2 regions of the Candidatus Villigracilis sp. genome follow, and region 1 is predicted to be linked to the other one. Evidence: riboswitches for the same ligand, from Rfam matches in the RefSeq annotation. Region 1 holds a riboswitch; the other holds the start of a gene.
The links. Region 1 has a riboswitch for cyclic di-GMP ahead of AC14M5_RS13095 (right-handed parallel beta-helix repeat-containing protein). Riboswitches for the same ligand answer to the same signal wherever they lie in the genome.
Positions count from the first base shown of each region.

Region 1 (7,469 bases):
ATCGAAGTACGCCTTGATGCACGTGCAGACTCCGCCAGCGGCGCGCCCAAGATATGCATTCAAATTTCCTGGAACGGCGGCACATCCTGGACCGCGGCTAAGAACACCTCAACCCTCTCCACCACAGAAGCCACCTACATTCTGGGTGGGGCTGCGGATATTTGGGGACACACCTGGTCGCTAGGCGAATTTTCCAATACCAACTTCCGCATACGAGTAATCGATGTTGCAAGTAACAACTCACGCGATTTCTATCTCGACTACATCGCAGTGAACGTCACCTATCAGCCATAAGTATTGAAGCTGGTAAATTTCAAGAAAAGATGGGCGCCATTCGGTGCCCATCTTTTTAATTTCCACCGTTGTTATTTTATATTGGTTAGGCTTTCGATTCGCAGGCTTGAGTCGGCTGTTGCACCTATTCCAGAATAACAGTAATATACAGGTGCTGTTGTAACAACCCAACTTTATAGGAGAGTTCCCATGACCAAGCTTTATAAGTTATCACGCCGTGATTTTCTAAAGGTATCGAGTCTCGCCGCTGTAGGAATGACATTGGCCGCTTGTGCCCCAGCACAGACGAGCGTCGAAGCGCCAGTCACTAATGCGGATGAAGCCCTGCAAAGATTGCTCGAGGGGAATCAGCGATATGCTGATAACAAGTCCATAGATTTAAACGAATCGCAAAGCCGACGTGTTGAAGTGTCCAATGGGCAGAGTCCGTTTGCCATGATCTTCAGTTGCGTCGATTCACGCGTCCCACCTGAACTGGTATTTGATCGGGGACTAGGTGATCTATTCGTCATCCGCACTGCTGGCCACGTTCTTGATAATGCTGTGCTTGGCAGCCTGGAGTATGGAATAGCCGAGTTAAAAATTCCGCTCCTGATGGTGCTGGGACACGAAAAATGCGGCGCGGTCAAAGCCACGGTGGAAGCCGTGGAAAATAATGCTACTGCCGAAGCAGATATCAATTGGCTGGTGAATGGGATTCGTCCTGCCGTGGAAGCGGCTAAAGATCAGCCTGGCGATTTGCTCGACAATGCCGTGAAAGTCAATGTCTCACTAACTGTTCAACATCTGAAAGAATCGCCCATCCTCTCGGAAGCGCTTGAAAAAGGAGAACTTAAAATCGTGGGAGCGCGTTACGATTTAGATACAGGCATCGTGGAGGTCGTCGAGTAGCGCGCGAAGAATTAATTGCAGAAAATAGCTATTGATAAAACTCCGAAGTCGTGACTTCGGAGTTTCTGTTTGCCTTGCTAAAAAATTTATGTTTGTACTATTGATCCATGCGGCGCAAGATCCACAGACCCGAGTTCATATCGCTGGCATAAATGAGGCCTGTCGCTTCATCGTAAGCCACGCCCCAGACCTGCGGCGCATTAGATAACACACCACGCTGTGATGGTTTCACCGGGTTGTTGGCCGAGGGCGGAACAAAGTAAGCCACCTCTACAATCGCGCTTGGGTTGCTTGCATCCACCACCCGAATCCCATCCGTATACCAAGCCATATAGATATCAGTACCAACCACCAGCGCGTTATGAAGCGAATAATCGCCTGCGGCCTGGGTATTCGTCCCAATCGAGTTCGGCGTTCGATACTCTCCGATCTGTACAGGTGCCGCGAGGTTGGAATAATCATAGACGCGCAGATAACCCTGTCCCTTTTCAATACCTGGGCCCGATGCCTTGCAGAAATCTTCGTCCGCGCTGAACAATAGTTGGCGGACATCATCATATGAAGCAGAGTGCGCATCGCCATCCGCATTCGCTGGATACACAGTTCGGCCTTTGAAAACGGGCTGGGCTGGATTCGTCAAATCCAGAGCGATGAAGCCGCTGTCCCAATAGGATACGAAGACGAGCTTGCCATCATCAGATGGCTCCGCCCCATGCCCATAATTGGGATCGGCATCACATCCCTGCCCCGCGTAGAACGGGCCGCCAATCTCCTGAATTCCCCAGTCTGATGTCTGCACCGGATTGGCAGGATCAGTGATGTCAATCAAACGGAAATCGCCATCGCCATTCCGGTCACGGTAGCCGCTGGGAGTACTTGCATCGGGGTAACGGCTTGTCGGCACAGTTGCATAAGCGAAGGTGTGGCGCAAGTCTGTACGATGTTGGATCTCGAACTCGTGAACGCCGCGCGTGCAGCAACCCGTGTTGAGATAACCGATCTGGATTGGCGCCGCAGGATTGGTAACATCCCAAAGCATCAAACCGCGATCTGCGTTTGTGTCATAGCGAGAGTCACCGCAGTATTGGATTCCGCCAACGGCGATGTCATGCCCTTTCGAGCGCCCATACTGAGCAGTGTATACGACTACGTCTTCAATGGAAGTATTAGGTGGATTCTGGAGCCGCCCCACCACCTGCGGATTTGCCGGGTTGCGGGCATCCACGATGACAACGCTTGTACTCGAACCCTGTGGACAGAAGCGATCTTTCGACCCTGAGGCCCAGTCGCCAAATCCCCATTGGCCAACGTAAGCATAGCCTTTGTGCACCCAAACATCGGCATTGAAGCCTCGCCCACCGAGATCATTGTGGCCAACGACCACCATGTTGAAGGCCTGCCCGACATTGGAGCCGCCACTATCTGCCCGTACTGCCCCTGAAGACAACAGGATGACCACAGCGATTACGCTCAACAACAATCGAATGTTATGTATACGGTTCATCACGTTTCCTTTCATACCGATAAAAATTGGAGATTCAAAACCCAAGTTGTCCTGATTATTATCATTATAGGGATTTCATAGCAAGATTCAATACCTTTTGCAGAAATTTAGTTTGATCGGAGATGCCCAAAGAGGAAGCTGTATTGCATTGATGAAGCACAAAAATCTGAATTTTTATCAGCTCAATTATGTTTAAAAACAAACTCACCCGCGAAAGATTAATTTCGGGGTGAGTCATGGACTACATTGGTGTTACAGCACAAGCTTTTAACGAATGATTACTGCGTCAATCGATCCGTTGGTGCCACCGGATGTGTTTGAAGTGACGAAAACCAGTTTAAGTGTATGGCTGCCTAGTGTTAGCTGACCAGGATAATCCCACCGCATCTGGAAGGTGGACGAAGAGGCCTTCTGGTCAATCGTTCCGACCAGCACATCGTCTACATAAACATCCATTTTCCTAAAGGCGGTACCGCCCTTATAGATTACGCTGAAAGATTGTCCGGTAAAGGCAAAAGTTGCATAGGCACCGTTCTGCGATGTTTGCTTAAAGGAGCGGTTATAAGCCTGCCTCTTGCTCACATTGTCCCAACCAGCGGAGTAGAGAAAGCCGCCATCCATGTCGTCATAGGTGGTTTCCAAGGCTGAAGGGTTGGTCGCAATCATCGTTGCTGTTGGCGGCACCAAGGTCGGCGCAACGGTAGGTGACGATGGTATGGGCGATGCGGTTGGGGTGGTTGTTGGCAATATGACCGACTGGGTGGGTGTGGGTGATGCTGGGACAGGAGTTGCAGTATTAATGGCCACAGCGGTTGAGGTTGGTGTAAAGCTTGGGACCAGGATTGTACTGGTGGGCGCCGGCATGCTCGTTGACGTAGGCGCGACACTGCCAATTGTGTTCCCAACCAGCGTAACGCCTGCAGGTTCGTAAACATAGATCGAGTTGAATATCGTATTGTACGAAACCAATACGTTCTGATTTGGTGTGGTTTGCAGGGAAATGGATCGTATCTGTCCGCTTGGCACGTTATTATTGGTGATGGTTACATTCGTCAGGGTGCCACCCGTATTGCTTGCATAAGCGGAAACTCCGGACCGGCATTCAATGATCGTATTACCCGATATTAGAATATCATGCAATTGAGCTCCCCAGCCTGTATAGAGCTCTTCACCCAATGCTATTCCATGGGCCCTTTTTCCGTCACGCAGATGCGTGCCCGTACAGTAGGACAGGTTGTTCTGCACATTTACGAACGGGGAGTTGTCAACGTAAATATTAACCCCGAAATTATCGTAAACCGTATTGTTTTCCACCTGGGCAACCACCCCGCGTGTGACAGCTATTCCTTCTCCACAATTGTCATAAACCGTGTTGTTTCGAATGGTTGTGTTTTCTCCTCCGGCCTTGACCTTGAGCGCGCTTCCCCACGTAGTCGATAGGCCGCATGTCCCCACCCCATTTTTAGTGACATTATCATGCACGAGGTTGTTTTCAACAATCACGTACTTGCCCGTAACGAGGATTCCGAAGTCAGTGGCTCCAATGGCTTCAAATCCCGAAACATTAATATAGCTGCCGCTCACCACGATTCCATTTGCCTTCACACCCTGCATATTCAGGATGGCTCCATTCCCAATAACGGTAATGGGCGAAGTTGCAGTACCTGAAGTTGAAAGGGTCAATGTTTCGCCATAGATCCCAGGCATTACCTGCAATGTATCGCCAGCGGCCAGGACTGAAACGGCTTTTGCAAACGTCTTGAAGGGCGAGGTAGCTGACCCTGAATTCGTATCACTGCCGCTGGTACTAACGTAATAAATATTGGAACTCAACATTCCGCTTTGAGATCCCGATATCCTAGCACTAGGTAAGTCTGAAGCCAGCGCATTGTAATAGCCCCCTAGCGCAAGGGTCAGTGCTACCATCAAACTCATTAATCGATATGCCTTCTTTTTCACTTATTTCTCCTTACAAAAAATAAAACTGCCTGGCGCATACCAGGCAATTTTCCCGGAATACGTCGGTAGCCTGGCAATCATCGTAGCGGACGAACCACTACCTTTAGACCCGTGGCTTTGCGTCCCCGGCTTTCGCCGGGTTTGCTTTTTTCGAACATATTGATTGAATTTTTTCACAACAGCGAAGTTCTATATTGCGTCGCCAAGATTATCATGACCCCTCTGGAATAGACTTATTATGAGTTAAGAATCCCTAAACATTTTTGGAAACATTACATATAAGTAATAAATCATCTCAAATTTATTACTATTTACATTAATACAACCGGGATTGCGGAGCATATTTTCTTGGTCTTTGCATTTGTGCAAATTCCTTATTACTTCTTATTACCCACATATCTCTTAGAATCTATTAATAAGTAACTCATCAAAGATAATTCAATGCAATTGCTGGACGATGACCGCGAACGTTAAAGGCCCAGCATTTGTGAGTAGTGAACAATTCGCATACTATAAACAGGATCAAGTTGCAATTCAGATCTGAAATAAGTATACTTAAATTGGGCCGAGGATGCCCGTTGAAACAAGATTTGGAGGTTTCATGGAAAAGAAAATCGGCTTGTGGATTGACCACAAAAAAGCAGTGATCGTGAAAATTGAAGGAAAGAAAGAAGAGGTGCTGCAGATCGAATCGAAGGTGGAAAAACGTGTGCGCGCCAAGGGCAGAGGAGTGCGTGGGAGGGCGGCCCACACCGCGCTGTTTGTTGCAGAAGAACCCCAGAACGACAGGCGCTATCAGGAACATCTCAACAAGTATTATGAACAAGTCATTTCGGCGATCGGAGAGGCAGATTCGCTGCTGGTGATCGGCGCTGGAGAAGCAAAGCATGAATTTGAAAAAAGGCTTGCACACAATGGCAATCACGTTAAGGAAGTCCATGTCGAAACCGCAGACAAGATGACCGAGCGCCAGATAGCGGCAAAAGTACGAAAGTATTTTGAAAAGTAAAACTACAATTGATGGCATTTGATAGTAAGAAGTCATATGATGAACCTGTCGCTGTGATACACATTTCAAATTGGAGGACATCATGTCAAAAGACTCAGTACGTCAACTTGCCAACACGCTTTCAGTGGTGCTGGCGCTCGCAGTTAACATCTTGGCCAGCACCCTGCCGCTTAACGGGCAAAACACAGGCGAGATCTCAGATCGCTTTCAGGTTTACTTCGTTCCTGCGGGGTATGTCTTTGCCATCTGGGGCATCATCTACATTGGCTGGATCGCATTCACGGTCTATCAATACCAGACCGCACAAAAGGAAAGTCCGCGCTTACGCAAACTTGGCTACACCTTTGCATTAAGCGGCATCTTCAACGCCGCCTGGTTGTTCTGCTGGCATTACAATTTGTTTGGCTTGAGCGTACTGGTCATGTTGGCCTTGCTCATCCTGCTAATCATCAGCTACCTCAACTTGAATGTTGGTCGCACACCTGTTAGCAATGCTGAAAAATGGAGCGTGGATATTCCCTTCAGCATCTATCTTGGCTGGATCAGCGTTGCTACCATAGCCAACGTCACAGATTATCTTTACCTCATCAATTGGAATGGCTTCGGCATTGCGCCGCAGGTCTGGGCAGTCATCATGCTGGTTGTCGCCAGCATTCTCGCCCTTGCCATGACGATCACCCGCCGCGACTCAGGTTATGCGTTCGTGCTGGTTTGGTCATTCATCGGCATCGCCATTAAACAAGCAGCCACGCCCCTGGTCGCAAACAGCGCCTGGGTTGCCGCTCTCTTTGTGCTCGCGTTGGCAATTTATAGCATCGTCCAACGCAGGCGCGCATAATTTGCATTGCCTCAAAAATACGGTAAGATTGGCGCACTCAAAAGGTGCGCCAATTATGTTTAACATCGCAAATGCCCGCTTCGCTTTTCTGGATGTCGAGACCACCGGCCTTTCTCCGTGGTTTGGAGATCGGATTTGCCAAATAGCCATTGTCCTGACGGAAGGCAAACGCATCAAATCGACCCTTGACCTGCTCATCAACCCCGAGCGGACTCTTTCGCCCGCGGCTATTCACGTGAATGGCTTGGACGAATCCAAATTATCCGTTGCGCCGCGATTTGCAGAGGTAATCGACCAGATAGATACTGCGCTCAAAGATGCGGTAGTGGTCTGTCATAATGCTAAATTTGATATCCAATTCCTCGATAATGAATACCGCAAGTTAGGCCGCACTGTCGAAATCCCTAATTTGATAGATACGCTTTTATTGGCACGCGAGTTCTACGAATTGCCATCCTACAGCCTACATCATCTAGCTGATGATTTCCACGTCTCAGCTAATGTTCAAGGTTCTCGTGCCCTCGCAGATGCGATCACTGCAAAAAATCTCTTCTTCGCCATGATGGACTCGCTCAAATCCATGAACAAACCCTTGGATGATTTTATCGGCATCTACAACTCCCCCGCCTGGCCTGAAGAAGGTGTGTACCTGCCCACTGAACTCAGCGAAGCCATCAACAGCGGCAAGCGTTTGTTTATCAAATATATGGATAAAGACGGTGAGACATCCGAACGCTGGATCACTCCCAAGGATGTGATCGGTTTATCCGATTACATCTACCTGCAAGCCTATTGCCACACCCGCGAAGCTGAACGCACTTTTAGACTTGATCGTATTATTGATGTGGCAGTGGAAGTAGAAAAATAATTAACTATTAAAGACTCAGCCACGGATTTCACTGATTTACACGGATTCTAAAATCCGCGCTAATTCGTGAAATCCGTGGCTTATTTTTGTAATACATTGGCAAACT
Region 1 covers NZ_JBXMTI010000088.1:8,918-16,386, forward strand. Annotated here, with positions in the region: gene AC14M5_RS13080 (S8 family serine peptidase) at 1-294, shown strand, start outside; gene AC14M5_RS13085 (carbonic anhydrase) at 484-1,185, shown strand; gene AC14M5_RS13090 (LVIVD repeat-containing protein) at 1,283-2,689, opposite strand; gene AC14M5_RS13095 (right-handed parallel beta-helix repeat-containing protein) at 2,957-4,648, opposite strand; cyclic di-GMP riboswitch class I at 4,710-4,804, opposite strand; gene AC14M5_RS13100 (hypothetical protein) at 5,250-5,657, shown strand; gene AC14M5_RS13105 (tryptophan-rich sensory protein) at 5,740-6,495, shown strand; gene AC14M5_RS13110 (exonuclease domain-containing protein) at 6,551-7,363, shown strand; partial or broken gene AC14M5_RS13115 (DsbA family oxidoreductase) at 7,468-7,469, opposite strand, start outside.

Region 2 (7,469 bases), on a different contig from region 1:
TACGTGTGACCGAGGCGACTTGCGAATTAATTAAAGCAGCAGGCGAGGCGCAGGCTGTTTCATTGAGCGTGCACGCACCATATTTTATTAACCTGAATGGGACTGAAGAGGAATGGCCCAAGTCTCGCAAGCGCTTAATGGACGCGGCTCATTACGGTTACTTGGCTGGCGCAACGGATATTATCTTTCATCCAGGGTCGTATTTTATGAATGACCCTCTTGAGGTATTGAAGGTTGCCGTTCCGCGTTTGGAAGGATGTATCAAGGAATTGCAAAAGAACGGTGATAAGGTAACCATCCGCCCGGAGACGATGGGGAAATCAGCCATGTTGGGTTCCTTTGAAGATACCCTCGCCATGAGCAAAGCCATGGACATGGTTCAGCCTTGCCTCGACTTCGCTCATCTTCACGCCCGCCCCGGTGACGGCTCGCTGAATACCTACGATGAATGGTCTCGCATGTTGGAGAAATATGGCAAAGAATTGGGCTCAAAATCATTGAAGAACTTGCATATCCACCTCTCTGGCATTGAGTATGGCCCTAAGGGTGAGAAGAATCACCTCACCCTCGCCGATGCGGACCTGGATTTGAAAGCCCTCTTCAAAGCCCTGAATAAATTCGGCTGTGCAGGCCGCATTCTATGTGAAAGCCCCATCATGGAAGAGGATGCGTTGAATATGAAGAAGGCCTGGATGAAAGTAAGTGGGGAGAAAGCCTGAATTCACATCAAGAAAGGATCTTAGTTGTTCAGCCTTAAAAACTTTAGCCACGGATTTCACGAATGAACACGGATTTTTGTCCGTGAAAATTCGTGAAATCCGTGGCTTGTTTTAGGTTTGGATTCTGCCTATAGTCTGGCCACCAGCCCAAAGTCAGCGGGGAGAAGCGAGAACATGTGGGCATCATAAATTGCTGTTCCCACTGTCATTCTGTTTAATAAAACGCCCTCATAATGTGCGTCGATCTTTTCCGCAACGCGTCTGCTGGCTGTATTCCCAGCGGCAATGACGATTTCCGCGCGGATCAGGTTCACTTTTTCAAATGCAAATTTCGCGATCAGTTTGGCAGCGCGCCCTGCAATCCCCTGGCCGTGACGTGAAGTCCGCACCCAGTAGCCAAGGTTGCAAAATTTGTAGACGGGATGAATGTGACTCAATCCGCATCCGCCCACGAGTTCATTGGTTTGTGCATCCAGGATGGCGAAGGAATACATGCCGCCATTTGCCCATTGTGCGCGTGTGACCGTGATGAAGTTGCTGGCTGTTTCCAATGAGTATTTCTCATTTGCCCAGGACATCCACGGGCTGAGTTCGGTCAGAGATTCTTTAACTGCAAGATGCAGTGCCTTTTCCTCCCCAAATTCAAATGGACGTACAGTGATGGCGCCATCCGTGAGTTTTACAAATGGAAACATGATTCCTCGTTGTGTCACCCTGAGCGGAGCGAAGGGTTTCTACTCTCGAAAGTATGAGACTCTTCGGTCGCGAAAAAACGCTCCCTCAGAGTGACATGTAATGATTAAATAAAAAAACAGAGACACATCCTCACCGAGTTTGTCATCTCTGTGTCTCCATTGTACAGTCGTTTAAAACTTAATTGGAAATGTATTCTCTCAAACTATGTTCCACTGCGTAAGCTGCTGCTTCAGCGCGGTTATTCACACTCAATTTGGAGAGAATGCTCGAAACGTAATTCCTAACCGTACCTTCGCCAAGGAATAAGCTCTTGGCGATCTCGCGATTGGTCTTGCCTTCAGAGACCAGTAAAAGCACATGCTTTTCCTGCTGACTCAAATGGGCGAAAGCCGAAGCCTCCTCCTCTTTGACAGCGCGGCGCACTTCCTGGAATACGCGCTGTGTGACTGCGGGGTCGAGCAGCGCTTCACCGCGCCCAACAGATTCAATCGCCTTAACCAGATCCTCGCTCCCGATCTGCTTGAGGATATATCCCGAAGCTCCCGCGCGGATCGCAGAAAACAGCATCTCATCCTCAGCATAGGAAGTGAGCATGATCACTTTTGTGTTTGGGAATTGAGCCACGATCTGCTCGCAAGCCTCGATTCCCGAAGTGCCAGGCAGGCGAATATCCATGACGACAACATCAGGTTTTAATGAAGCCGTTTGTTCGAGCGCCTCACGAGCTGAGCCAGCTTCTCCAACTACATCGAACTGCGGGTGGCGGTCCAGTAAGGATTTCAAGCCGAGCCGTACCACCTCGTGATCGTCTACCAGGATAATTCGTTGCTTTTTCATGTGTCTATTTTACCTCAGGAATATGCAGAAGACGGGCAAAATTCACTAGATTTCCGCTTTTTTAATCTGAAAAAATTCTTCTTAACACGAAGAGCACAAAGTACACAAAGGAATTCTTAAGGGTCTTCTCGAAAATATTGAACTTCCGTGTGAACAACCCTTAAAATTCTTAGCGGTCTTACCGTACTGGCGCACGGCGTAGTGTTTCGTGCTTCGCGGTAAATTAAACTTTTTGCAGTGCAGTCTACTTATTTTTCAGTGTCAGCAGATGCTCCTCGATATGAGCCAGGCTGCGTTCCACCCAGAATTGCAGAGTCAACCCTTCGCCCATCGTTTTGTGGCTGCTCACACGAGACCAGGCCTCCTGCGGCATGGTTTGCAGAGTATTGCAAAGGTCGGTCACATTTGCAGAAAAATCGGTCAAAATACTTTCGAGCGGTTCATCCTTGTTGTAATGAGTCTCCATCCAGGAGTCCGCGTCAAACCCTTTGAAATCAGGGTCCTCCACATTCAGCGTTTGCAGGATGCGCGCACCGTACACCAACTTATCCACATCACGCGCATGTGACGCGATCTGATGCACGGTCCATTCGTCTTCCACTTTCGTAAATGGGTCTTCGAACGCCTTGCAAGCGACCCGAAATTCCTGCGCCGCTTCTGCCAGCCTTGCGATCATCTTTACACGATATTCAAGCAGTTCCTTCATTTTGCCTCCAACAAAGAAATTATATGTTTGACTACATCTTTGGAATTTTCAACTGCATACACACGCACACCATGCGGACTTAATTCCTGATCTGCCTGACGGGATAACTCAGCCAACCCCGCCTTGCTGGATAGATAAGCCCCCGCCTCTTTTTCCCCGCCCTCACCTACTCCTGCGACGATATTCAGAATCACCCCGTTACCTTTTGCCTTCATAATACGCCCTACTGATTGGATCATCAAGAACGCACCCGTCAGGTTTACATCCAAAGTGCGATGCCAATCCCATTCGTCCATATTCAGCAAGGGTGTATGCGGTTCCACTGCCGCATGATTGATTAAAATGTTAATCCCGCCGAGCTCATCTTCCACATCCTTGACCAAAGCCTGCGCCCCAACTTTTTTGGCAACATCTTCAACATAAGCTTTGGCTTTTCCGCCGCGAGCACTGATCCCATCCACAACCTGCTCCACGTTGATGGGGGATATATCATTAGCAGCCACATTTGCGCCATGTTCAGCCAAAGCTTCTGCCAGCAAGCGCCCCACACCCTTACCTGCGCCAGTGATGAGGATGGTTTTGTTTTTTAAGTCCATATGTATATTCTCGCTGATGTGTCACTCTCCCGAAGGACACACCGTACTTGGGTTCGGTGCAAGTGTCGGGACGATGTGAGCGACAGCGAAAGGTCTCTTACTGCAACTTACGAGACTCTTCGGTCGCGAAAAACGCTCCCTCAGAGTGACACAACTTTTTATTGACAAAACGGTATCGTATCCGTGTTTGAATTGGCATTCAATGGCATACCGAAATATGGCGAGGGATCATAGGTGTTTTTAATTTCCAGTTCATTCTTGAAATTTCCCAAGCCATCATCCTCCACAATTGAAATATGCAAGTGAAGGCCGGCAGGGTTGTTCGTATCACCGGAGTAATTCCCTTGATAGCCCAGCAATGTACCAGCTTCCACGTATACCTCTTTGGTTCCTGCTGGGAACTCAGAGGAGACAAAGGAATTTCCCTGCACATCTGCCATGTGAGTATAGTACACCCAGATCTGACGTGAAGGCTCCAGCGGATCCCTTGGCACGCGGATGATGACTGTCGATATCCAATCTGCCTGGCGGGTGAGGTAGCCGGGGTAAGCCGCTACGATGGGCGTGATGCCCACCTCCGTCCCTGAGAAAATGTCCACCCCGGCGTGGCGGTGACCGGGGCGGAAAGAATCGTCCCAGATAAACCCGATCAAGCCATCGGTGGGGAAAATGAACGGAGCCTCGCCGCATCTGGTTCCAGTAGTCATCATCAACTCAGGTTTTGAAGCTTGGTCACGGAACCAATCAAAGACTTGCGCGAGGCGGGCGGTGCTTCTTCCATAGTTAAAGTACAGGTAAATTCCTGCCACCGCAATTGCGACAGGGATTATCAGAATAATAAGTTTTTTGGACATTCAAAACATTATAAATGCTTTGTAAAATTCAGAAACTGCCTCTTGCATTTAATAAGAGAATTCGAGATAATGGTGATGACATTGCAAAACTGCAAACTCGAAAAGGCAAACCCATCGTGAGGTGGGGACGCAAAGTTATGGGTCTTCCAGGTTCCTGCTCAGAATTGGAAGATTGCCAGACCGCCGAAATTTTCCCTGGTGGTTTTTCGTTTTAAAGGAGGCTCCCGCAAAAAATACAGACTAAAGTAACGAAGAAGTTTTGTCCCAAATATTGCCCAACTTAATTTTGAAGAGGAGACAAGATCATGTATCGCAAGGTATCCATCATATTTTCACTGGTACTGGCTCTGGCAGTGGTGTTTTCGGTAGTATCGCCTGCCGTTGCACAACCGAGCATAAAGTCAAATGGGGCCCATGTTGAGAGAAGTGAGAGCGGGGTTTATATTGTTCAAATGATCGATGACCCTGTTGTTGCTTATGAGGGAAACATCAAAGGTCTGAAAGCAACCGCACCGAATAACGGTCAAAAGATTGATAAAAACAGCTCGAATGTAAAAAAATATGTAGCATATCTCGATTCCAAACACGATGCCGCTCTTAGCAAGGTTGGCGGCGGTGAAAAGCTTTATGATTATCATTATAGTTTCAACGGATTTGCGGCAGCATTAACCTATGAGCAGGCCAGCAAGCTGGCTTTTGCCGATGGTGTTGTTGCAGTCAGCCCCGATCAAATGATGCAGGTGGAAACAGTTAGCACGCCTGCTTTCCTTGGGCTTAGTAACCCAGGCGGCTTATGGGATCAACTCGGTGGTGTTGGGAGCGCTGGCGAAGATGTTATCGTCGGTGTTGTTGATACTGGCATCTGGCCAGAAAACCCCAGTTTCTCAGATCAAATCGATCTTTCCGATCAAGCTGGTGAAAGCGGCAAAGACACTGAAGCTTACGGGCCTGCGCCTGCCGGTTGGCAGGGTGATTGTCAGTCTGGTGAGCAGTGGTCGCAAGATGATTGCAACAACAAAATCATCGGTGCGCGCTATTACCTTGCCGGCTTTGGTCACTTCGGCATAGTTCAAGATGACTTCAAATCCGCTCGTGATTATGATGGTCACGGCAGCCACACTGCCAGCACCGCTGCGGGCAATCATGGCGTGACCGCCATTATCGACGGCGTCAATTTAGGCACAATTAGTGGCATGGCGCCGCGCGCTCGCATCGCCGCTTACAAAGTCTGTTGGAATGGTGATGATGGTGGCTGTGTTTCCTCAGACAGCGTTGCCGCCATCGATCAAGCTGTAGCTGATGGCGTAGATGTGATCAACTTCTCCATCAGTGGTTCACGCACCAGCTTCCTCGACCCGGTGGAAGTAGCCTTCCTCTTCGCTGCCCGTGCAGGTGTATTCGTAGCTGCCTCGGCAGGCAATGAGGGTCCTGGTGCAAGCACTGTGGCCCACAACAGCCCATGGCTCACCACCGTAGCGGCTGGAACACATGACCGTTTCTATGAGGGGACTGTGACTCTTGGCAATAGCTCGGTCTACACCGGTGCCTCGGCAACCGCCGGAGTTGGCCCAGCGCCCATTATTAATTCGGATGCTGCTGGTTTGGCGGGCGCTGACCCGGGACAGGTTGCTCTCTGTTACCCGGGAACCCTCGACCCAGCTATCGTAGCGGGCAAAATTGTGGTTTGTGACCGTGGTGTAATTGCACGTGTGGATAAAAGCCTTGCAGTGCAAATTGCTGGTGGCGTGGGCATGGTACTTGTGAATGTCTCACCCAGTTCACTCAATGCTGATATTCACTTTGTCCCAACAGTTCACTTGGCTGATACAGATCGCGCTGCTGTACGTGCATACGCTGCAACACCAGGCGCGACAGCCACTCTAACTGGAGGCACCTTGTCTTCCGTGGTGGCGCCGAATGTGGCCGCCTTCTCGTCTCGCGGTCCGGCCCTCGCCGGCAGTGGCGACTTGCTCAAGCCCGACATTATGGCTCCAGGCGTAGACATCCTTGCGGCATTCTCTCCGGCAGGTGGTGGCCGCGATTGGGATTTCCTGAGTGGTACTTCCATGTCCAGTCCGCATATGGCTGGTATGGGTGCCCTCTTGAAAGACTTGCACCCCACCTGGTCACCCGCAGCCATTAAATCGGCCTTCATGACTACCGCCACTACAGTGCGGAACGACTTTTCTCCTATTCCCGGTACACCATTTGGATATGGAGCAGGACAAGCGGTTCCAAACAACGCCGCTGACCCCGGCTTGGTATATGACGCAGGCTTCAACGATTGGCGTAACTTCCTTAAGGGTCAGGGTCTCTGTAACTTCTGTTTTGGCGCTACTGCTGCAACGGCTATTGATGCAAGCGACCTTAACTATCCGTCTATAGCCATTGGCGCGTTGGCTGGTGTACAAACTGTGACTCGCACTGTCACCAATGTCGGCCCGACAGCTACATACAATGTAAGCGTTGTCGCTCCGGCAGGCATCGATGTAGTGGTAAGCCCCTCTTCCTTCAGTTTAGCTTCGGGTGCAACGCAGACATATACTGTTACCTTCACCACCCTCGGTTCTGCTGTACTTAATAGCTATACATTCGGCTCGCTGACCTGGTCGGATGGCGTGCACAATGTCACCAGTCCGTTAGTGATTCGCCCGGTCGCACTATCGGCCCCAACGCAAGTCTCCGGTACTGGCGGCGCGATTAACTACAATGTAACCTTTGGTTACACTGGCGCTTTCACTGCAACCGCACGCGGATTGATTCCAGCGACTACGATAGCTGATACTGTTGTTGATGATCCAACCAACAACTTTGTAGTTGGCGGCCCTGGCACCAAAAGCTACGCTGTCGTCGTCCCTGCTGGCACAACCTATGCACGCTTCTCGCTGTTTGATGCGAATGTAAGCCCAGCCAGTGATATTGACCTCTATGTTTACAATAGTGGAGGTACACTTGTTGGCGCAAGCGGCAGCGGAACCTCGAACGAAGAGGTCAACCTTCTGAATCCAGCGGCTGACACATACACCGTTTGGGTGCATGGCTGGCAAACGGGTGGGCCTTC
Region 2 covers NZ_JBXMTI010000082.1:2,435-9,903, reverse strand. Annotated here, with positions in the region: gene AC14M5_RS12725 (TIM barrel protein) at 1-719, shown strand, start outside; gene AC14M5_RS12720 (GNAT family N-acetyltransferase) at 848-1,414, opposite strand; gene AC14M5_RS12715 (response regulator transcription factor) at 1,593-2,252, opposite strand; gene AC14M5_RS12710 (DinB family protein) at 2,497-2,958, opposite strand; gene AC14M5_RS12705 (SDR family NAD(P)-dependent oxidoreductase) at 2,955-3,554, opposite strand; gene AC14M5_RS12700 (M23 family metallopeptidase) at 3,713-4,408, opposite strand; cyclic di-GMP riboswitch class I at 4,503-4,596, shown strand; gene AC14M5_RS12695 (S8 family peptidase) at 4,714-7,469, shown strand, end outside.
Region 2: linked by a shared signal. The riboswitch ahead of AC14M5_RS12695 (S8 family peptidase) and the one ahead of AC14M5_RS13095 (right-handed parallel beta-helix repeat-containing protein) in region 1 are both predicted to bind cyclic di-GMP.